3 regions of the Lysinibacillus sp. CTST325 genome follow, and region 2 is predicted to be linked to each of the others. Evidence: riboswitches for the same ligand, from Rfam matches in the RefSeq annotation. Region 2 holds a riboswitch; each other region holds the start of a gene.

Region 1 (7,771 bases), on a different contig from region 2:
GATTGATAGCAAAATAGCGGAGCTTGCACAAATGAAGAGTGAATTACTGCAATTACAAGGCATATTTACAGAAAAATTAGCGACTTTAAAGGGAGAGATGGACGATGAATAGTTCGAATTTGTTAGCACGTAATGCGCGAAAGTACCCTATGAGTGAAGCTGTTGTTTGTCAGGGCAGACGAGTGACTTATCGTGATTTAGATGAGCAAGTGACACGTCTTAGTCATGCTTTGTTAGAGCAGGGAGTCCGGCAAGGCGATAAAGTAATCATTTTTATGCCTAATGTTGTAGAGTTTGTTGTTAGCTATTTTGCTATTCAGCGCATTGGAGCTATTGTTGTTCCAGTAAATGCGAAATTTACGCTGCAAGAAGTTGAGTATGTAGCGCAGCATGCTGATGCTAAAGCTATTCTAGTACATGAGGCAATTTTTGCAGCAGTTGAAAATATCATGGTAATTCCTTTAAAAATCAAAACAGGTCAAGAGCAGGCTGGTTGGTTAAACTATGAAACACTTATTCAACATGCAAGCAGTCAAACAATTGATTGTCAGTTGAATGAAGATGATGTTTCAACGATTTTATATACGTCGGGTACAACGGGAAAACCAAAGGGTGTATTGTTTAGCTATCGCAATATTTTAACTGTAGCGCAAATGATTGCAGTGGAAATGGAAGTAAAGCCAGAAAGCCGGATCCTTCTTATGATGCCGTTGACGCATTCAGCCCCATTACATTTATTTTTAATGGCAGGAGTACTTGTAGGCTCGACAAATGTGCTAACGCCAACATTTACACCTGATTTATTTATTGATTCAATGGAGCAGGAACGGACAACGCATTTCTTTGGAGCACCAGTTGCTTATTTGTTAACTGCCCAGCTGCCAAGATTGCAAACAGCGGATTTATCATCGATGAAATGGTGGGCATATGGTGGAGCACCGTTATCGCAAAATGAAATTCGCTCTATCCAAAAAGCTTTCCGAACGGATAATGTAACGTGTGTCTATGGATTAACGGAGGCTGGTCCAAATGGTTCAATAATGTTTGGTGAAGAGCATGCAACGAAGGCGGGGAGCGTTGGTCGGCGTGCACCACTTGGGGCAGAGCTGCGGATTATCAACGACAATGGAGAAGATGTCAGTGTTGGTGAAGTAGGAGAAATTGTGTTGTCCGGTGAGGGCAATATGCTGGGCTATTACAAGGATGATGTTGCAACGAAGGCTGCATTTATAGATGGCTGGCTGAAAACAGGTGACTTAGCTCGCTTAGATGAGGACGGCTTTATTTGGATTGTCGATCGTAAAAAGGATGTCATTTTATCAGGCGGTGTGAATATTTATCCGAAAGAAATTGAAGATAGTATGTTGAGCTATAAGGGGATATTTGAAGTGGCTGTAATCGGTGTGCCACATCCGGAGTGGGGAGAAACGGTGAAGGCTGTTTATGCCGCTAAAATGGAAATTGACGAGGACGAACTTAAAGCTTATTTGGAGGAGCATCTTGCTAAATATAAAATTCCACGCATCTTTGAACGTGTGGAAGCGTTACCACGAAATGCATCGGGCAAAATACTAAAACAATCCTTGAAGGGACAAGAGGTGAGATAGCATGAAGGTTTTACAGCAGGAAGAAATGAAAACAACAAACTTTTTTAACGATAATGATACACTTCATAAAGTTTTAGAAATGATGCTAGATAAAGAGTTTGTGGAATATGCAAAACGTGAGCTAACAGATTTCGCTGAGCTGTGTGCTGGAGATATTGATGTGAGAGCCAAACATACGGATAGAGAGGGTGAACCTCGATTACAAAGATATGATGCCTATGGTGAAGAAGTGTCAGAGATTTGGGTCAATGATGGCTACAAAAGAACAATTGAAGAGACGTACAATACTGGCATTGTCGGCTATGTGCATAAGGATATTCCGCAATTAGGTAGGAAGGGCAACTATGTCTATAGCTTTGCTCAAGGCTATATACTATCACATGCTGAGCCAGGGTTTTACTGTCCTGTTACTTTAACAATGGCAACGGCTTATTTACTTGATCATTATGCGAGTGATGAGGTGAAGGAGCGCTTTTTACCACATGTTTGTGCAACAGGAGAGACAGAGCTCTATGAGGGGGCCACATTTTTAACGGAGCGGCAAGGTGGCTCTGATGTTGGGGCGAATGTTGTGGAAGCAAGACAGGACGGCAATCAGTATCGTTTATATGGGGAAAAATATTTTGCATCTAACGCAGGAATGTGTGGAGTAACCATGGTATTGGCGCGCATGGAAGGGGCTCAGGCAGGCTCAAAGGGCTTAACATTGTTTGCCGTTCCATGGCGAAATGAGGATGGCACAGTTAATAACCTGCGCATTCGGCGTTTAAAGGATAAACTTGGCGTTAGAGCAGTGCCTTCTGGTGAGGTGGAATTTGATGGTGCACTAGCATATGTTGTCGGTGACCCAAATAAAGGGATTTACTATATGCTGGAGGCGCTTAATTTATCAAGAATTTGCAATGCGGTTGCTTCTATCGGCATTATGCGCCGCGGATATTTAGAGGCGAAGCATTATGTGACAAATCGTCATGCCTTTGGTAAACCTTTAACGCAATATCCTATGATTCAGGATACACTAGGGAAATTCGCTGCCAAGCTTCATGTAGAAGTTGCCACGGTTTTTGATCTTATTCAGCTGTACGATAAAGTAACTAGTGGGCAGGGGAATAAAGAGGACATTATTTTAAACCGCTTGTATATTGCTATCATGAAAAAAGAAACGGCAGAGCAAGCTGTACATTATGCAAGTGAAGCCATTGAATTACATGGCGGAAACGGCTATATTGAAGATTTTGTTACACCTCGGTTATTAAGAGATGCACAGGTACTTACTGTGTGGGAAGGGACTTCAAATATTTTAGCTTTAGAGCTTATTCGTTTAGTCGATAAGTTTCATGCGCACGAAATGTTTGTTCGTGTCATGGAAGAACGTCTAGAAAAACTAGGTGCCTGTCCATTAGTTGAAATTGTAGTGGATCAATTAGCAAAACTAGAATCAACTTTGCAGACATTTAGCCGTTTAGATGATGCAACAAAAACGTTTGAAGCAAAAATGGTCGCAGAGAAAATGGCGCATTTATATGAAAGTGTAGTAGCAGTCGAATGGGCACAAAGATTCGGCGGCAAATATGAGAAGCTAGCAGATATTTATTTAGAGAATACATGGGCATTGCGAGAAATGGGTGCACCAATGAAAACGGTACAGTATTTTTCAGATATCGTATAACTTCTTTCAGTGGGTGTCCAAACACTAGATGAAATAGAGGATTTCAATCTAAGAACGCCACGTCCTGTGGCAATGACTGAGTGTTGTTGTCGCTACGTTTTCGCACAAAAAACATCTTGTTGGCCAAAAGCCTCCGGCGGATGTCGGGCATAATTGATTTGTTTAGAAGTCGTCTCGAATGGAGGCGACTTCTTTCATTTTCATGTATAATACAATCAACTGAATATTATAAAGGTTCTTTACTTAAGTAAAGTGAAAAGGGAAATCGGTGTAATTCCGATGCGGTCCCGCCACTGTATGTGTGAGTTTTTTCAATCTGCGCCACTGGAAATTTCGGGAAGGCTTGAAAAAGCGTATGGAGCACGAGCCAGGAGACCTGCCTTTATAGAAAACACGTTGTAGCCTACGAGGATAGGATGGTGGATTTTGTATATGTATTTTTGTGCAAATTTGACCCCCTCATTGTTTTATGATGAGGGGTATTTGTTTTGGAAGATGAATGTCGATAAATTTGAAAACATGGGCGATAAATTCACAATGTTAGGCGATAAACTCAACATGTTGGCTGGAAGTTCGCAATGCTGATGATAACCCCGCAATGTTAGGCGAAAAAAACTAAAATGTATCGATCAATCAGAAAAACAATAAAAACTATACGCACAAATAGACTAAGGAGGATTCACATGAAGAAAATTTGGAAAATAGGTTTATCAGCATTTTTAGCTATTGGCGTGCTTGCAGCATGTAATACAAAAGAGGCAACAAATGAAAAGCCGTTATCTTCTGAGCAGCAAGAGACAACAAAAGTAGATCAAGCAACATTCCCAATGACGATAACGGATGCTACTGGCAAGGAAATTACGCTAGAAGCACCTCCGGAAAAAATTGTCTCACTCATTCCGAGTAACACAGAAATTTTATTTGGCCTTGGCTTAAATAATGAAATAGTTGGCGTGACAGATAATGATGATTATCCACCAGAGGCTACTAAAAAAGATAAGGTTGGCGGTATAGATTATAATATTGAACAAATTATTGCGTTAACGCCAGATATCGTTTTTGCACATGCATCGGGTATGAGTTATTCAAAAGGAGCAATTGAACAGCTTGAGGCTGCCGGTGTAAAAGTATTTGTTGTAGCGGATGCAAAAAACTTTAATGAAACTTACACAACGATTGAACAGCTTGGTCGTGCAACGGGGAAACTAGAAGAGGCTAAAAAAATGGTCGCAAATATGAAGGCAAAAGTTGAAGAAGTTGAAACAAAACTTAAGGGTGTTGAGCCAAAGAAAGTCTTTGTAGAATCGTCTGATGAGCCACAGATTTATACAGCTGGTAAAGGTACATTTATGAATGAAATGCTAGAAATGATTCATGCTGAAAATGTAGCAGCAGATGTAAATGACTGGTATCCAATTGAAGCTGAACAAATTATTGCGAAAAATCCAGATGTCATTGTTGTGGCATATAATTATGTACCGAATATTTTAACGAAAATTCCACAACGTCCAGGCTTTGAGACAATAACTGCCGTAAAAAATAAAGCTATTGTACAAGTGGATGAAAGTACGACAAGTCGTCAAGGTCCTCGGTTAGCAGATGGTTTTGAGGAATTAGCAAAGGCCGTTTACCCAGAGGCGTTTAAATGAGTAAAACAATTGCAGCCTATGTAACAGCAATTACGCTTTTAATCATTAGCATCTGGTGTGGTGTGGCGATAGGCTCAGTTCATATTCCATTAGAAGTATTGTGGAATAAGGCGGCTGATGAAACAGCTGCCAATATTTTATGGAAGATTCGTTTACCTCGAGTGATGCTAGCAGGGCTTGTAGGGGCATCACTTGCTATAGCAGGGGCAGCTTTTCAAGGCCTATTAAAAAATCCTTTGGCTGATCCTTATACGTTAGGTGTTTCCTCTGGTGCATCAGTGGGCGCAGTGATGACGATTTTCTTTAGTGTTTCAATACCTGTAATCGGTCATTTTACATTGCCAACCTTTAGTATGATAGGTGCCATATTAACGATGTTTGCTGTTATGGGCTTTGCTAGAATAGTAGATCGTTCACTAAAAATGGAAACTCTTATTTTAACAGGAGTTATATTTAGTTCATTTTTAGGTTCCTTGATTTCATTAATGATCGCATTATCTGGTGAGGAGCTACGCCAAGTGATTGGTTGGCTACTCGGCTCAGTATCGATGCGTGGTTGGCCATACGTCCAGATGATTATCCCATTTGTCATAATTGGCTCTATTATGCTTTGGACACAAAGACGCGAGTTAAATGTTCTGTTATATGGTGAAGAACGCGCGAAGCATTTAGGTGTCAATGTTAAGCGCAGTAAATATATTATTTTAGTGGGTGGATCCATGTTGACAGGAGCTGCGGTAGCTGTTTCTGGAACGATTGGCTTTGTTGGTTTAGTTGTTCCTCATATGACGAGAATGGTTTGGGGTTCTGATCACCGTCATTTATTGCCATTATCATTTTTAAATGGGGCAACTTTGCTAATTATTTGTGATTTAATAGCACGAACAATTATTATGCCAAGAGAGCTACCGATTGGTGTCATTACTGCATTTATTGGGGCACCCGTTTTTTCTTATATTTTTTATAAGCAACGTAGAGGCAAGGGGGTACGGGCATGATTGCTGTTGAACATCTTTCTGGCGGCTATGAAGACGTACCGATCGTCCATGATATAAGTTTTTCCGTTGAAAAAGGCAAAATACTAGGGATTTTAGGGCCGAATGGTAGTGGGAAATCCACACTGTTAAAAGTAATAAGTGGCATACTACCAGCAACCGCAGGCACTATATTAGTAGATGGTAAAAATAGTAGCTCGTACAATGCGCGTGCATTAGCAAAAAAAATGGCGGTGCTACCACAATTACATGCTAATGCCTTTTCAAACAGTGTTCGAGAGGCAGTATCACTTGGACGTTATCCACATCAAACAGGCTTCTTTTCGAGCTGGACTGATCGTGATGAACAGGCAGTCCAACATGCGATGATGCAAACGGGTGTGAAACGCTATGAACAGACACCGATGGAATTTTTGTCGGGCGGTGAACAGCAAAGAGTTTTTGTTGCCCAAGCTCTTGCACAAACAGCGGAAATATTGCTGTTAGATGAACCAACGAACCATCTAGATATTGCCCATCAACGTCAAATTTTAGATATGGTGCGAAAGGAAGCAATTGAAAGTGGTTTGACCGTTATTATGGTACTGCATGATATGAATTTAGCCTCCCTCTATTGTGATGAATTATTACTTATGGAGGAAGGACGGATGCGGGCATTGGGGGCGCCACACGAAGTATTAATCGCTGCGCAAATCGAAGAGGTCTATCATGCCCGTGTTGCAACTTATGCACATCCAGAAATTCCAAAGCCACAAATTACAATGATGCCAGCATCTGTTGAACAGCAGCAGCGTGCTGTCATTACAAAAGGAAATTTCACTGTTACAGATCGTTATATTAAACTTCAATCAGAGTTTCCTTTAAAAACAGTGTCCTCAGCTGTCCATAATCCAGGTATCGGTTGGTATGATTGTCTGTTAAATCGCTCTGTACCAATAGATTATGTCATTAGTGATGTAAAGAAAGAGGTCACTGAATTTTTACTAAAAGAGCATTTTTCAGCTACAGGTACAGTCGTCATGTTAACAGCTGTCCCAACAAACCTTGTAGCTATAAATGAATTTAAAGCTTCCTTTGGTAGCGTTCTTGTTGCTGTTACGGCCGGAGTTGGCAATGCAGTTGATGTGTCTCGTACACATGAAAGACAAGATGAACCACATATTGGTACTATAAATACGTGGGTTATTGTTAATGGTTGTTTATCAGAAGAAGCGTTTTTCCAAGCAATGATGACGGCTACCGAGGCAAAAACAAAGGCATTGCAATCGGAAAATATTCGTGATGAGCTTAGTGGTACAATTGCGACAAGTACTGCTACAGATAGTTTATTGATTGCAGCTACACAAAAAGGGGAAGAGATGCTGTACGGAGGTCCCATTACTGATGTAGGTAAGATTATCGGTAAAGGTGTTTTTGAGACAACTGTGCAGGCCATAAAAAATTATCTTCATTCGGCAGAAACATCTGCTGAATGAAGATAATGCCTCCGGCGGATGTCACGGATTTTCAAAGGAATGAAAAAGGATGTTAGCCTAAAACCTTCGCATCTTGCGAAAACGGCTAACTGACCTGCATCGGTAAAAACGCCACGTCCTGTGGCATTACCGAAATGACCGACATCGTGTCGGCCCTCGTGCAGGCCTGGGCACAATTCAAAATCCGGACGCATTGTTTATCTGCGCGAAAGCGAAGCGTCAGCGGCAATTACGCCAAGGCGAAATTGATAAAATAATTTTAGGAGATGAGAGAAATGAAGCTTTACACGAAAACAGGGGATACAGGGAAAACAAGTCTTATCGGTGGACGCGTTGATAAAGATAGCTTACGCGTTGAAACATATGGGGCCATTGA
Region 2 (7,771 bases):
GTTCCGTATTGGAATTAAAGATATTGCAGCCATGACATATTTAAAGAATTGTTTGCAAGCATGGTTTAACGCAAATTAGGGGTGACAAAGTTGACAACTTTTTATTTAATAAGACATGGCGAAACGATGTGGAATAAAGAGCAGCGGCTGCAGGGATGGTTAGATTCGCCATTATCCGAGAATGGTATTTTACATGCAGAAAAACTTCGAGATCATTTGAAAAACTGCTCTTTTACAGCGGCATATAGCAGTTCAAGTGGCCGTGCTAAGGAAACGTTGCATATTCTTCTAGGTAATCGACAGCTTCCAATCTATTATGAGGATAATTTCCGGGAGATTTTTTTAGGAGATTGGCAAGGAAAAACCGTTGAGGACATTATGACTACGCACCGCCTTGATTATGAATTATATACCGATTATCCTGGACAATTCGTCGCGACCCATACGGAAAGCTTTGGTACGGTAACAGAACGAGCGATGTTTACGTTAAAGGAAATTACGGAAAAATATCCCGAGGACAATGTTTTAATTGTGTCTCATGCTGTAACGATTAAATGCATCATTAACTCCATTTTAGGGCGTAGCATTAATCAGCTGTGGGCAGAACCATTTATTCATGGTACAAGCGTCACAATTATTGAGAAAGTCGAGCAACAATGGCTCGTGAAAGATATCGGGAACATTCAACATTTACAACAGGAGGCGTAACAAATGCCACTGATTTTCATTACAGGGGGAGTACGCAGTGGTAAATCCCACTTTGCTGAAAAAGCGGCTGTTACTCACTATCAAACAACGTTGAAACAAGCGCAACGACTTATTTATATTGCTTCTGGAGTAGCGTTGGACCATGAGATGGAGAAGCGAATAGTGCGTCATCAGGCAGACAGACGTGCACAAAATATTGAATGGCTGACGATAGAAGCACCTTATGACATTGCAAATACATTACATAAACTGACCGATGGAGATGTCGTGTTATGGGACTGTGTTACGACATGGCTGACAAATGCTTTTTACGAGGGTTTTGACTCGGGCACTCCCTGTGTGGAACAACCCGGCTGTTTAGAGCAGAAGCTAGAAGTTTTAAAAAAGGCGGTAGAGACGTTGCTTAAGAAAAGGGTGACGTTTTTTATCGTCTCAAATGAGTTATTCGATGAGCCTCCTTATTTTAGCGAGGAAGTAGAATTATATCGACAAATGCTTGGGAATTTACATCAATGGTTCGTATCGATAGCGGATGAGGCGTATGAAATAAATTATGGTGTCGTAAAGAAATGGAAATAATGAATGACGCTTTAAAATAGAAAGAAGGTAGGCAAGACGATGAAAAATTTCTGGCATAGCATACAACTTGCGTTTCAATTTTTTACAGTTTTGCCGGTGCATAAAGAAATTCCTTTAACGAAGGCAACGATTACCGGGATGTTCGCCTTTTTGCCGTGGATAGGGGCGCTTATGGGTACCGCAGTGGCAGCGACGATTTATAGTTTAACTGAATGGACGGCTAGTAGTGAGGTCTTGCTTTCCTTTGTGATTATCGGATTGTTTGCTTTATTTACGGGTGGTTTACATTTAGACGGTTTTATTGATATGGGGGATGCTTATTTTTCGTATCGAGATCGTGAGAAGCGGCTTGAAATTTTAGATGATCCACGTGTTGGCGCATTTGGAGTACTATCCGTGCTATTTTTAGTGCTTGGTAAATTTGTGATATTGCATGAGTTATTCGTACAGCATAAGTTTGCACTATGGATGCCTGTGTTTATTCCGTTATTAACACGAGTAGGCATGAGCTTTTATTTTATGTCGCTCAAATGCTCAAAGGAAAAGGGGCTTGCCTACTTTTTTAAAACACATATTAAGCCGAGAATACTTATTTGCTTTATGCTTATCACATTAGTTTTGGCGTATAGTAGCTTGTTGTTTGTCATAGGTTTTTCCATTGTTCCACTAGTGTTGATGGCTGTATTAGCGATTGCCTTTTTAGTCTTTCGGCAATTTACTGTGCGCAACTTTGGTGGCGTTTCTGGAGATTTACTCGGTGCATCAATTGAAGGAATGGAGGTTGTATTGTGGGTGACGTTGTTATTGTTCACTTAATGAGACATGCACCGACAAAGGGAAATTTGGAGAAGCGTTATATAGGCTGGACAGATTCTGCATTAGCTGATCCTTCTTTACTGACTAGTGTAGATCAAGATGTCACAAAGGTGTATGGTAGTGATTTGCTGCGCTGTAGAGAAACAGCTGCCCATTATTTTCCGAATGCAACATATGTGTCTGATAGGAGATTTCGAGAGTCGAACTTCGGTGAATTTGAAGGGCGAACATATGAGGACTTGAAAACAGATAGTCGTTATTGTGCATGGTTAGACGACCCCGTTCAGTCACCGCCTCCAAAGGGGGAAGGCTTGGATGCTTTTTGTGCGCGTGTCATTGAAGGGTTCACGGCATTACCAAAAAACGAAGATGTTTATCATCTCGTTGTCCATGGTGGAGTTATTCGAGCACTTCTCGTTGAATTTGCACCGACTGAGCAAACTTTTTGGTCGTATCAATCACCGCATGATAAAATGTTTTCTTTAACGTTTACAAGAAAGGCTTGGGAGGAGGGAGCGAGATGCATGTCTTTATCGGAGGTGCCTATAGTGGAAAAACCGACTATGTCATGAAATTGCTCGAAGGTCAAAAAGTTGAGCTAGTAGATGGCAATCTACCTGATGGCAGCCCAGCCTGTGATGTACTAGTTATTAAAAATATAGAGAAGTGGCTCCTGACACAAGATCTTGAGGAGGATGAACCCCTTGTCAAAACCTTTTTGACAAGACTAAAGACTCTGGAAGAAAATTGTGCAGTCTATATAATAGTGACCGATATGGGACGTGGAGTTGTGCCAATGGAAAAACAGGCACGATTGTTGCGTGATACATGTGGGCGTTTGTACCAGGCATTATTTGCTGAAGCCGAACAAATCGTACGCATTTGGTACGGTATTGGGGAACAAATCAAATGATATAGTTTTAAAAAAATTTTATTAGGCTTTTCATGTTGGGGATAAGATTTCCAAGGACGTATGCTTTGTAAATAAGTTGATTGGAGTGGAGGTTGGGCGACCCCTTGGGGATTAACAATAGAGGAACGAAGGCTAAAACCATCACGTCCTGTGATAACGCCTTCGTGACCAACATCGTGTTGTGCAGCGAAGCGGCTCATCGGACGCCCCCAGGAAAGCGCCCAACCGGAACGGAAATCAATCCCACGCTATTATAAAAAATTTAAAGAAAAGAGGAAATGGGATGGATCGACAAAGATTGATAAAATTGACGCTCACTGCTATGGTAGCGGCAATTTGTGCAGTAGGTGCAGTTATTAAAATTCCAATATTTATTTCAACTGCTGCGCTTGACTCTGCACCTGCATTGTTGAGCGTTGTATTTTTATCTCCAGTATTAGCTGGAGTTGCGGGAGTCATTGGGCATTTTATCTCAGCCTTAACTACTGGATTTCCATATGGGCCTCTACATATTATTATCGCAGTAGAAATGTTTATTGTTGTATGGGTCTTTGGGGTCATGCATAAAAAAGGAATGCATTTCTGGAAATGGCCTGTGGCACTTGTTTTAAATGGCGTTGTGGCACCTTTACCATTTTACTTTATCATTAGTCCGGCATTTTACTGGGCGGCACTGACTAGTCTTCCATTGGCAACACTCATAAACCTAGTGATCGTTGCAATTGTGATGCCAATTTTGTCGAATGTGTTTGGGCGTAAAGAAGGTCGAGTACATTGAGAAATGCAATAAAAATAGGTGAGCTGTTTGCTACAACAGATAATGCCGCGGCGATTGGTGAAAAACCACAAGATGTTGTGTCTGCCCCAGACCAACTAACGGCATACTTCACGGCGCGTGTTACTTTTTTAGAGCAGCTTGCTGCAAATGCTTTACCAAGCCATATTTTACTCGCTAATTTTTCAGGGGATGCTGCATGGTCTCGTTATGTTGCAGGCATTCAGCAGGTTTTTGATGAGGCTGGTCTTAGTTGTCCGCCGATAGATGGTAGTACAGAGTCCAATATGGCGACTGTACAATCAGGATTGTCTATAACGATGCTAGGTGAGCAGCAAAAACACGCAGCAACTAAGCATGAACAGCTTAGTTGGTACACCTATGGACTACCGCTTGTAGGCAATGAAATCCTTGCACAGCCTGAAGATGTCGCACAGCTGCAACCTATTTTTCAGGCGTGGAAAGAGGGAATCGTGCAGCAAGTATGGCCAGTTGGATCAAAAGGTCTACAAGCCGAATTTACTCGGCTTTTTGGTGAACAACAGGTCAAAAGTTCGTTAGATGTTGAGAAATCGGCTGGTCCATGTGCAGTAGTTTTGCTAGGAATACAGCCTGAAAAAGAGCAGCTAGCACAAAAAAAATTTCCTAGAAATTTTGAAAAACTACGTAAAACTGCATTGTAATTGGGCTTGCTTCGAGAAAATGTCGCACTTTATAACGTGCAAGGGGCAAAACGCCTATTGCAACAATAAACACAATATGTTAGATTTGTTTAGGAGTTAAAACACAATATATAGTATTTTGGACGAGCGGTACCAATATGGTTTAAAAGGGAATTCGGAAAAAGAGTCATCTTAAGCCGAAGCTGTCCCCGCAACTGTAAGTGCTGACAAATGATGAGTAGGCCACTGTGAAGAACGGGAAGGTTATCATTTGGAGGAAGCATGAGCCAGGAGACCTGCCGATATGTTCAAGACAGCAACACATTCTTCGGGGATTGAGAAGTGGAGGCGAGAGATTTGTTCACTTCTTTGTGTGCATGTCCTTCATTTCCATTTCCGATTTTACTGCGATCACGTAACCGATAGATGTTGCGTGATCGCTTTTTGTGTTGCTGGAGAAGGAAAGGGAGAGAATGTGTACATGACAATTCAAATCGAACAGCAAATTGCTAAGCTAAAGAAAAATTACACGGAGGATGAACTCGAAAGTTTTGTAAGATTATCGGATCGATGGCTACGAAAAAACGACAATGCGACATTTGAAGCATGGGCGGATGCGATGATTTTACAAACGCTTAGCTTAATTGATGAGGAGGAGCCATACTGGACATTTGTCGCAGCTCAAGTTTATTTAGAAAAACTGTATGATCAATTTGCAACGCGTCGTGGTGTCTCAGTGAAAGATGTTTATAAGGTTTTTCCAGAACATTTAGCACACTATACAGAAGCTGGTTTGTATCATGAAAGTTTAACAACAAAGTATAGTGAGCAGGAGCTTCAGGAACTCGCTTCTTATCTAGAATCAAGTCGTGATGAGTTGTTTACGTATATTGGTTTAAAAACATTAATGGACCGCTATGTAGTCCGTGATTACACGAAAACACCAGTGGAATTACCGCAGGAACGATGGATGGTCATTGCAATGACTCTGATGCAGGATGAAACAGAAAATCGTTTAGAGAAAGTCCGTGAATCTTACTGGGCAATGAGTAATTTATATATGACTGTTGCCACACCGACATTATCGAATGCAGGTAAAACACATGGACAGCTATCTAGTTGCTTTATCGATACAGTAGATGATAGTTTACAAAGCATTTATGACACGAATACAGATGTCGCAACATTATCGAAGTACGGCGGTGGTATTGGTGTTTATATGGGTAAAATTCGTAGCCGAGGCTCATCTATTAAAGGTTTTAAAGGTGCATCAAGTGGCGTTTTACCATGGATTAAACAGCTTAATAATACAGCGGTTTCAGTCGATCAGCTTGGGCAACGACAAGGAGCTATTGCTGTCTATCTAGATGTTTGGCATAAAGACGTCTTTACGTTTTTAGATTTACGCTTAAACAATGGGGATGAACGTCTACGTGCCCATGATATTTTCACAGGGCTATGCTTACCGGATATATTTATGGAAACTGTTGAGGCACGTGGGGATTGGCATTTATTTGACCCGCATGAAGTACGAGAGGTTATGGGCTACTCACTAGAAGATTTCTACGATGAGAAAAAGGGTGACGGTTCTTTCCGTACTAAATATGAGGAATGTATCGCGAATCCATTGTTAAGTCGTGAAGTCGTACCAGCCATTGATATTATGAAGCGTATTATGCGCTCACAGCTAGAAACAGGCGTGCCGTTTATGTTCTATCGTGATGAAGTAAATCGTATGAATCCGAATAAGCATGAAGGGATGATTTACTCAAGCAATTTGTGTTAATAGTAGCACCTTCAATCAGAAATGGTTGTCGAAAACTCCGTTAAACGGGGAAAGTCACAATGTGATAACCCACCGTGCTAAATCTTTTGATTAAATTAATTAATCAAAAGTAAAAGCCTAACGACTATCGAAAGCATAGCTCATTGAAAAATATGAGTGAAGAAGCGAGTAGAGTACCCCTCAAGCGAGGCCCTATAAAATGGGATAATTCATAAAGGGAAAAGCGGAGCATCCTACAGGTAGAGCTGAGGATGATGATATAGTCTCCTCTGTATAGTGATATACAGCAGTTCAAAAGAGAACGGATTAGGTTTAGCGAACCTAGTTGAAGAAAAAGGACAGAGATATTCCAAAATATGTCAGCGACTGAATTCGAATCTATTACCCTAGAAGATGATGTCATCGTAACACGTCGCAAGCCTGGAGATTTCGTTGTATGTAACTTATCATCTATTAATTTAGGTAGAGCTGTACCGGCTGGCGTTCTAGAACGATTAATCCCAGTTCAAGTACGTATGTTAGATAACGTTATTGCTCTAAATACAATTCCAGTAAAACAAGCAGAGCGTACGAACCTACGCTACCGTGGTATTGGACTTGGCACATTTGGCTGGCACCATTTATTAGCTTTGAAAGAAATTCAATGGGAGTCTGAGGAAGCTGTAGAGTTTGCGGACAAGCTATATGAGGAAATTGCGTATTTAACGATTCGTGCTTCTAACGATTTGGCATGTGAAAAAGGAGCTTACCCATTATTTGAAGGCTCAGATTGGCATACGGGTGCGTATTTTGACAAACGTGGCTATGACAGTCATAAATGGAACGCGTTACGCGCCGCGGTTGCTGAAAAAGGGATGCGTAACGGCTATGTAATGGCAGTTGCACCGAACTCATCAACATCTATTTTAGCAGGCAGTACGGCTACGATTGATCCAATCTTCCAAAAGAGTTATTCAGAAGAGAAGAAGGATTACAAAATTCCAGTAACAGTACCTGATCTATCACCTGTGACGACTTGGTATTATAAATCTGCTTATTTCATCGATCAAAATTGGACAATTAAACAAAATGCTGCACGAGCACGTCATATCGACCAAGGCATTTCACTTAATTTATACGTTCAAAATACGATTAAGGCGAAAGATTTACTAGCATTGCATATGAATGCTTGGGCGAGCGGTGTGAAAACGACTTATTATGTGCGCTCAACGTCTGTAGAATTGCTAGAATGTGAGTCTTGCGCGAGCTAGGAGGAAGTAACAATGACAACTATTACAAAACGACAAATTATGGATAAGGAAGCACCAAACCGTTCAACAGGAATTGTCAACGGACGTTCTTCTAACATTTTAAACTGGGATGATGTGCGTTTTAGCTGGGCATATCCAAAGTATAAAAAAATGCTAGGGAACTTCTGGACACCGTTTGAAATTAATATGAGCAATGATGTCAAACAGTTTCCACAGCTATCAGCAGATGAACAGGAATCCTTTTTAAAAATCATTGGCTTGCTAGCGCTATTAGATAGTGTA
Region 3 (7,771 bases), 410 kb from region 2:
CAACGACAGCTCTTGACACAGTCAATCAAAAACAAGTATTAACACTATTTAATCGTATTCGCTCGGAAACGGAGGCCGCTATTATTCTTGTGACGCATGATATAGGTGTTATTGCTGAACTAGCTGACGATGTGGCCGTGATGTATCAAGGAGAGATTATTGAGCACGCAAATGTCTATGATTTTTTTGATGCGCCTCAGCATCCCTATACAAAAAAACTTTTACAATCAAGAATAATGTTTTAGAGGTGAAAAAATATGACGCTGCTAGAAGTGAACAATATAGAGATGCATTTTGCTCACAAACCATTCATGTTCAAACGAGGACAGGAAGCTCCTGTATTACAAAATGTTACATTTTCACTTCAGGAAGGTGAATGTTTAGGAATCGTCGGTCAAAGTGGTTCAGGCAAAAGTACATTAAGTCGCATTATTTTAGGAATTGAACGACCAACTAAAGGAGAGGTTCTATTTCAAGGTATCAATCTTTACGAAACAACAAGTAAACACAAAAAAATAATACGTAGAGATTTACAGGCTGTCTTTCAAAATAGTTATCATTCATTTAATCCGAAGCAGACGATTTTTGAAATAGTAGAAGAACCTCTCCTTAATTTCGAACGTTTCAGCAAAACAGAGAGACAACAAAAAGTAAGAGAATTACTAGACTGCGTGGAGTTAGAAAGTACAATTGCTCAAAACTATCCTTCGCAACTTAGTGGTGGGCAACAGCAACGTGTCAACATCGCCAGAGCTCTTGCTTTAAATCCGAAATTGATTGTATTGGATGAAGCCATTAATAGTCTTGATATGATTTTGCAGAAGCATATTATACAATTGCTACAAACACTTCAAAAAGACATGCAACTTGCTTACATTTTCATCTCTCATGACTTACAAGCAACACGTTTTATGTCAGACCGAATCCTCGTGATGCAACAGGGTCAGCTAGTTGAGGAGATTGGGAAAGATGGAGCATACAAGCATCCCGCATCTCTAGAACTATACAATGCTATTTTGCCATCGCATCCTCGAGAAAGAACTATCAAAAATACGTAAACTATTACGGCAGCAACTATTCGCACACTTGCTGCCATTTTGGGGTCAGAGATACCTATTGTTTCAAGACAATCTTAACCATCATCGTATTTATCTTAACGCTATTTGTTCCAGATCAAACAACCTAAATAATTTTTAAGTCAGTACAATTAGTACTGGCTTATTTATACGTCTAGTGATTGAAAGTATGGGGGAGTGTGAAATGATATTGCCTAGAAGCAAAAGAACGAAAAAAGGCATCTCATCCATAGATGAAACACCTTTTCTTTAAGTTATTGAGCTAATCGTTGGAGGAAGGTATCTAATTGTACTAGTGTGACATTGTCTTCCACGCCGAACATATTGTTACCTTTACCAATCGTAATTTTATTGGAAGAGAGGATGGCTACATAATTGTAAGCCCAATGCGAACTTGGAACATCAACAAATTGTAACGCTGTCCCTTGTTGTTTTAAATGGAATGCTTCCACTAAAACTTTCGATAATTGACCACGTGTTATAGGAGAACCTGCATTGAATTTTCCGTTTACATCACCCGTAAAAACACCAAGTTTTTTTAGTGCTTCCGCAGCACCTGCATATTTAGACGATGGGCCTACATCAGGAAAACTTGAATTGGTATTACTAGTATCTAAATGTAATTGATTTGCCAGTTTAAGAGCTACCTCTCCACGCGATGCATATACGCTAAAGTCCACTTCAGTGCCTTTTACTTCTCCCAAATCATTTTCAGTGAAGTTTGCAATGCGTTTTGCCCCTACGTAACGAGATCCCCAGTAATAAGGATCATTAATTTTATCGATTTTAACCCCAGAACTTGTAGTAGCTGAAATAAAATTGCTGTCACCTATGTATATGCCAACATGGGAAACACCGCTCCCCGAAGTATTAAAAAATACAAGATCCCCAGTCTTCAACTGATTTTTAGTAATCGAAGTACCTTGCTGATATTGAGCTGTAGATGTACGTTGTAGTGAAATCCCTAACTTAGAAAAAACAATTTGTGTATATGCTGAACAGTCTATACCTGTCTTAATATCTGTTCCTCCATATTGATAAGGAACACCTATATATGCTTTTGCTGTACTTGTTAAATCTGCTATCGTTGCCGCTTTTGCATCATGCACACCCACACCTGTGAAGAACATAAACGATGCGAAAATCGGTAATAACCATCTTTTCTTCAATTAAACCTACTCCTTTCAAAAAGCTTTCGCAATTGAATAAAGTAAGAATAGCATGAAACAGGCATGAGTTATTTTTCATTAATATTACCGATTCCCCTTAAACAGCAAAATTGAAACCTTAATTTTAACTGTGTAAAACTTCTGCAACAATCATGGGCAATTTTACTAAAAATAGTTAGAATAATTGGATGAAAAGGGGTTAAAGTGTTGATTTGGATGTTTAATCCAACAGACAAACCGTTATATATGTTGAAGGTTTTCTCAATAATTGTTGCTATTACCACTATTAGCTTGCTTGCATTTTCATCTGTCATGCTTTATAAGCATCACGTTTTATGTCAGATCGCATACTCAAGAGTTGGAGTTTTTCTAGTCGAAGAATGCGGATAATCAATAATATTGAATATCGAATTAACATTATTGATTTTAGGTGTTATAAAAATTAATTTTATTGTTCACATTTTTAATTATTTGTTATATAATCAAATCAATTAAAAGGAAAGGACTTAACTATGGCTTATAAAGTAATCACAAATTGTCCTGTCTGCAGTAAAACATTGAAAATTACAAAGTTACAGTGCTCTCATTGTCACACGACGATTGAAAATGAGTTTGAATTATCTAAGCTGGCATCCTTATCAAAGGATCAGCTTCATTTTGTGGAAGTATTTTTAACATGCAGAGGGAATATCAAAGAAGTTGAAAAGGAACTGGGGATTTCGTATCCAACAGTTCGAGGAAAGCTAACAGACATCATTTCATCCCTTGGCTATGTGCAGAAGAAGAAAAATGAAGTAGACGAGAAAAAAGTTGTCACTATGTTGGAAAATGGCGAAATCACACCAGAAGAAGCCATTAAACTCTTAAAAGAAGAATAAGGAGGAATTTATTATGAAAGAGGAAATCTCAAGAGTGTTAACAATGGTTCAAGAAGGTAAGATTGATGCAGATAAGGCATCGGAACTAATTCAAGTATTAAAAGAGAAAGCAGAAACAGAGGAAAACCTTTTAGAAACACCGACTAAATATTTAGATAAAACTTTAAAAATTCGTGTTGTATCAGCCGAAAATGATAACGTCACGGTCAATTTGCCTTTAAAGCTTGTCAAGGTTGTATTAATGGCTGGACACAGCATCGCAGCGAGTATCCCTCAATCGGAAAAATACGTTAAAGATATAGACATAAACCTTATTATCGAAGCAATCGAAAATGAATTAGATGGCCAAATTGTTGATATTAAATCGGCTAACGGGGATACCGTTTCGGTCATTATTGAATAGTGATTTGCTTATGATGTATGTAAAAGTGAAAGCTAAAGACGTTCGGTTTACCATTCCAGTTCCATACGCTATGTTAAACATTGTTATTTCAATTTTGTCTTCAAAATTTGTTCAGCAAAAAGCAAACAAATGGACAAAAGAGCACTTCGAAAGAAAAAAACTGAACTTTACCTTTCCGCTAATTGACAAAGAAGCGCTAAAGCCTATTGTCAAGGAACTGAAAAATTATAAGGGAATCGTGCTAGTCGATGTCAAAGCTAAAGACGGTACTGAGGTTAAGGTTAAACTATAATTTACAACTCCTTATTAGCATTTTGAAGTAAAAAGCCTAATTTTCTTGCTTACAATATCGAGAAAATCAATAAAGTTATTTCATTTTAAAATTCACAGACGAGCATAATCGGCTCTAATTTAGAACGTGTTATAGCAAGTATTATTATTTTGGCGAATCGATCACAATCCTTGATACTTCATAAATCGCCACTATAGAAATGTAAATTTAATCAAACGAAAGAATAAATAACCTATCTATTTATTCCCACGATTTGCAATCATGTATGATTTAGTGGAAACTTTCTCAAATTGGGATGAGGGTTTAATTATACTCAAGCGTGAATAAAAAGAGCATGTTTTTTATCAAAAACATGCTCTTTGTTATTTAAAGAAAACGAATGATTACATATAATTTGATAGAAAAGTTTATGCAACACTTTTTTGAATTATTATTAAATTAGTCATATGTAAAATAGCTATGTAAATCCCTCGATTTATCCTCAATGTCCACGAGTTACTTCTTTCACGGCTTGCAACTTCCTCTAAAGTTTCGTTTAGTTCCATCAAGCCCCCAGATAATCCCCCAATCTAACGTATCCGAACGATGTTGAAAGAGTATCTTCTTGTCATCGTTTCCCACAGGAATTGTCGATTCGGTGCTTATAATTGGTTTGCAATAAGTATTAGCATTTACTAAATAAGAAGCCTCTTTTCTTTTTACAAGCTTTGAAAATGGCTTTGTTGATATCCATTAACAATCTTTTTTGTACGAAATAGTGCTAAAAAATGTAGGATAGTTCTTGAAAAACGAAAAATAGCTTTTTATGATCAGGCTTCTCTAAATTTCAACTATATTGATTGTTTTGAAAACTCTATGTTAAGGTGAATAGACAAATTGAATATGCTGAATTTTGGTGGTTCAAATGGATTGGATTCCATTTGATTAAAAGGGAAGTTGGTGAGAGTCCAACACTGTCCCGCAACTGTATTTAGGAGTTCGATAACAAGGCCACTGTTTTGTTTGTCAAAATGGGAAGGTGTTATTGTAGCGTTGATCATAAGTCAGGAGACCTGCCACTAAGGTAAGCATCAATTGACCTACGAGGATAGGGAGGTGTTAGCTACTGCATGATCTTTGTGAATTCATGTAAATTCACTGTTTTTTTGCTCTGTCATGCTTTTGTAGATTAACAACTTCTAAAGGGGTAGAAGTTGTTTTTTTGTTGTTCTTTCGTGTTTGAATGGTAACGCTTACAAGAATAATTAAACAAAGGGGTTGTAATGAATGGAGTTAAATTATTCACCAGGTCTCGATGGAATCATTGCCGCTGAAACAAAGCTATCTTTTTTAGACACTGTAGGAAGTCAAATTGTTATTCGAGGGTATGATTTGATTGAATTATCACAGAGATATTCGTATTTAGACATTGTCTACTTATTGTTACATGGGGAAATACCAATTACCGAGCAACGAAATGACTTACAGGACAAGTTGAAATTTAATTACGAGGTTCCACAGGAGATATTTCAAATTTTCAAGTTATTGCCTAATGGGACACATGCTATGGATGGACTTAGAACAGGAATTTCTGTTTTAGCAGGCTATGATGAGCAAATCAATAATCGTTCTACTGAAATGAATTTGATGCGAGCATATAGACTTTTAGGTGGCATGCCAAACATCGTAGCGAATAGCTATCGAGTATTAAATGGTCAAGACGTCGTGGAGCCTGATAGCCAGCTTTCCTATAGTGCTAATTTTTATTACATGATTTCTGGCAGAAAACCAACTGCGTTAGAAGAAGAAATCTTTGATCAGTCACTCGTTTTATATAGTGAACATGAGATGCCAAATTCAACGTTTACAGCTCGTGTGATTGCCTCTACACATTCTGATTTGTATGGTGCTTTAACTGGGGCTGTCGCATCATTGAAAGGTAATTTACATGGTGGGGCAAACGAGGCAGTGATGTATATGCTTCTTGAAGCCAAAACAGTAGAAGGCTTTGAGACATTGCTGAAAAATAAACTACTAAATAAAGAAAAGATTATGGGCTTTGGCCATCGTGTATATATGAAAAAGATGGACCCAAGAGCGCAAATTATGAAAGAGGCTTTGCACAAATTATGTTTGGAGCAAGGGGATGACCGTTTATATCACATGTGTGAAGCTGGCGAAAAAGTGATGGTACAGGAAAAAGGATTATACCCAAATTTAGATTATTATGCGGCACCAGTGTACTACATGCTTGGTTTGCCGATTGAAATATTTACACCAATCTTCTTTGGCTCACGAACGATTGGCTTATGTGCTCATGTGATAGAGCAGCATGATAATAATAGATTATTTAGACCTCGTGTCAATTATATTGGCGAGCGTCATAACCTTGAAGAATTATCAGTATAATCAAGTTTTAACAACTCACCATAGAGCTGATGGGCATTCTGACCAATGTCCATCAGTATACTAGTATGGCAAAATTATACAATGAAAGGAAGATATAGATGATTAAAACAAATGAAATTTCTAAAACAGATCAATTACTAACTGATATTGCCGATTACGTATTAAATACAACGATTACAAGTGAAGAAGCATACGAAACAGCACGTTATGTTTTATTGGATACTTTGGGTTGTGGCATTTTAGCCTTACAGTATCCTGAGTGTACGAAACTTCTTGGTCCAGTAGTACCAGATACAGTCGTCCCTAATGGCACACGTGTTCCAGGAACTTCCTATGTTCTTGATCCAGTTAGAGGCGCCTTCAATATCGGTTGTATGATTCGTTGGTTGGATTATAACGATACTTGGCTTGCGGCTGAATGGGGACATCCATCAGATAATTTAGGTGGGATATTAGCTGTTGCAGATTATTTGAGTCGCGTACGTATTGCAGAGGGTAAAGAGCCTCTTAAAATGAAAGACGTTTTAGAAATGATGATACAAGCCCATGAAATACAAGGCATTCTAGCACTAGAAAATAGCTTAAATCGTGTAGGTTTAGATCATGTTCTGTTTGTCAAAATTGCGACAACAGCCGTTGTGACAAAGGCATTAGGTGGCTCTCATCAAGAAATTATCAATGCGTTGTCAAATGCTTGGATTGATAATTCGAGCTTACGAACATATCGACATGCACCTAATACTGGTTCAAGAAAATCATGGGCTGCTGGAGATGCAACAAGTAGGGCAGTGCAAATAGCTATGATGGCTGTGAAAGGCGAAATGGGTTATGCAACTGCCCTTTCAGCACCTGGCTGGGGATTCCAAGACGTTCTCTTTAATAAACAAGAATTAAAACTTGCGAGACCACTTGCATCTTATGTCATGGAAAATGTTTTATTCAAAGTTTCTTATCCAGCCGAGTTTCATGCACAAACCGCCGCGGAATGCGCAGTGCATTTACATCATGAAGTGAAAAATCGATTAAATGAAATTGAAAAAATTGAAATTACTACACATGAATCTGCCATTCGCATCATCGATAAAGAGGGACCTCTCAATAACCCAGCTGATCGTGATCACTGTATTCAATACATTATAGCAATTGGTCTCATCTATGGCGACATTACAGCAGACCACTATGAAGATGATGTGGCCGTAGATCCACGTATCGATGACTTGAGAAATAAAATGGTGGTCGTTGAAAAAACACAATATACAATGGATTACTTAGACCCGGAAAAACGCTCGATTGCCAATGCTGTACAAGTTTATTACAAAGATGGCACATCATCAGAGCTAGTTGAGTGTGAATATCCATTAGGACATCGATTCCGTCGTGAGGAAGCATTCCCTCAAATCATTGATAAATTCCAGCAAAACATTGGTACACATTATTCTCAAAAACAATTCAATAAAATTAATCAGATTTGTGCTGATAAAGAGCTTGTCGAAAATAGCTATGTTCATGAATTTGTAGATTTATTCGTTTAAATTCATTCCGCAGATGGCACGGAATCAGAAAAA

What was found. A riboswitch is a leader RNA that binds a small molecule or an ion and turns the genes downstream of it on or off. The one in region 2 is predicted to bind cobalamin.
Region 1: linked by a shared signal. The riboswitch ahead of ACYQ73_RS12650 (ABC transporter substrate-binding protein) and the one ahead of ACYQ73_RS09040 (ribonucleotide reductase N-terminal alpha domain-containing protein) in region 2 are both predicted to bind cobalamin.
Region 3: linked by a shared signal. The riboswitch ahead of mmgD (citrate synthase) and the one ahead of ACYQ73_RS09040 (ribonucleotide reductase N-terminal alpha domain-containing protein) in region 2 are both predicted to bind cobalamin.

Annotation. Positions count from the first base shown of each region.
Region 1 covers NZ_BAAFHO010000004.1:215,130-222,900, reverse strand. The annotation lists gene ACYQ73_RS12665 (MerR family transcriptional regulator) at 1-112, shown strand, start outside; gene ACYQ73_RS12660 (class I adenylate-forming enzyme family protein) at 105-1,607, shown strand; gene ACYQ73_RS12655 (acyl-CoA dehydrogenase family protein) at 1,609-3,276, shown strand; cobalamin riboswitch at 3,492-3,674, shown strand; gene ACYQ73_RS12650 (ABC transporter substrate-binding protein) at 3,960-4,925, shown strand; gene ACYQ73_RS12645 (FecCD family ABC transporter permease) at 4,922-5,923, shown strand; gene ACYQ73_RS12640 (adenosylcobinamide amidohydrolase) at 5,920-7,395, shown strand; gene ACYQ73_RS12635 (cob(I)yrinic acid a,c-diamide adenosyltransferase) at 7,671-7,771, shown strand, end outside.
Region 2 covers NZ_BAAFHO010000002.1:697,212-704,982, reverse strand. The annotation lists gene ACYQ73_RS09080 (pyridoxal phosphate-dependent aminotransferase) at 1-79, shown strand, start outside; gene ACYQ73_RS09075 (histidine phosphatase family protein) at 91-708, shown strand; gene ACYQ73_RS09070 (bifunctional adenosylcobinamide kinase/adenosylcobinamide-phosphate guanylyltransferase) at 712-1,287, shown strand; gene cobS (adenosylcobinamide-GDP ribazoletransferase) at 1,327-2,103, shown strand; gene ACYQ73_RS09060 (histidine phosphatase family protein) at 2,076-2,675, shown strand; gene ACYQ73_RS09055 (bifunctional adenosylcobinamide kinase/adenosylcobinamide-phosphate guanylyltransferase) at 2,624-3,016, shown strand; gene ACYQ73_RS09050 (ECF transporter S component) at 3,300-3,794, shown strand; gene ACYQ73_RS09045 (hypothetical protein) at 3,791-4,474, shown strand; cobalamin riboswitch at 4,585-4,772, shown strand; partial or broken gene ACYQ73_RS09040 (ribonucleotide reductase N-terminal alpha domain-containing protein) at 4,935-6,236, shown strand; partial or broken gene ACYQ73_RS09035 (ribonucleoside-diphosphate reductase subunit alpha) at 6,578-7,489, shown strand; gene ACYQ73_RS09030 (ribonucleotide-diphosphate reductase subunit beta) at 7,502-7,771, shown strand, end outside.
Region 3 covers NZ_BAAFHO010000002.1:289,055-296,825, reverse strand. The annotation lists gene ACYQ73_RS06865 (ABC transporter ATP-binding protein) at 1-245, shown strand, start outside; gene ACYQ73_RS06860 (ABC transporter ATP-binding protein) at 258-1,058, shown strand; gene ACYQ73_RS06855 (C40 family peptidase) at 1,331-2,245, opposite strand; gene ACYQ73_RS06850 (hypothetical protein) at 2,314-2,559, opposite strand; gene ACYQ73_RS06845 (DUF2089 domain-containing protein) at 2,758-3,123, shown strand; gene ACYQ73_RS06840 (SHOCT-like domain-containing protein) at 3,137-3,526, shown strand; gene ACYQ73_RS06835 (hypothetical protein) at 3,537-3,818, shown strand; cobalamin riboswitch at 4,698-4,892, shown strand; gene mmgD (citrate synthase) at 5,085-6,206, shown strand; gene ACYQ73_RS06825 (bifunctional 2-methylcitrate dehydratase/aconitate hydratase) at 6,305-7,738, shown strand.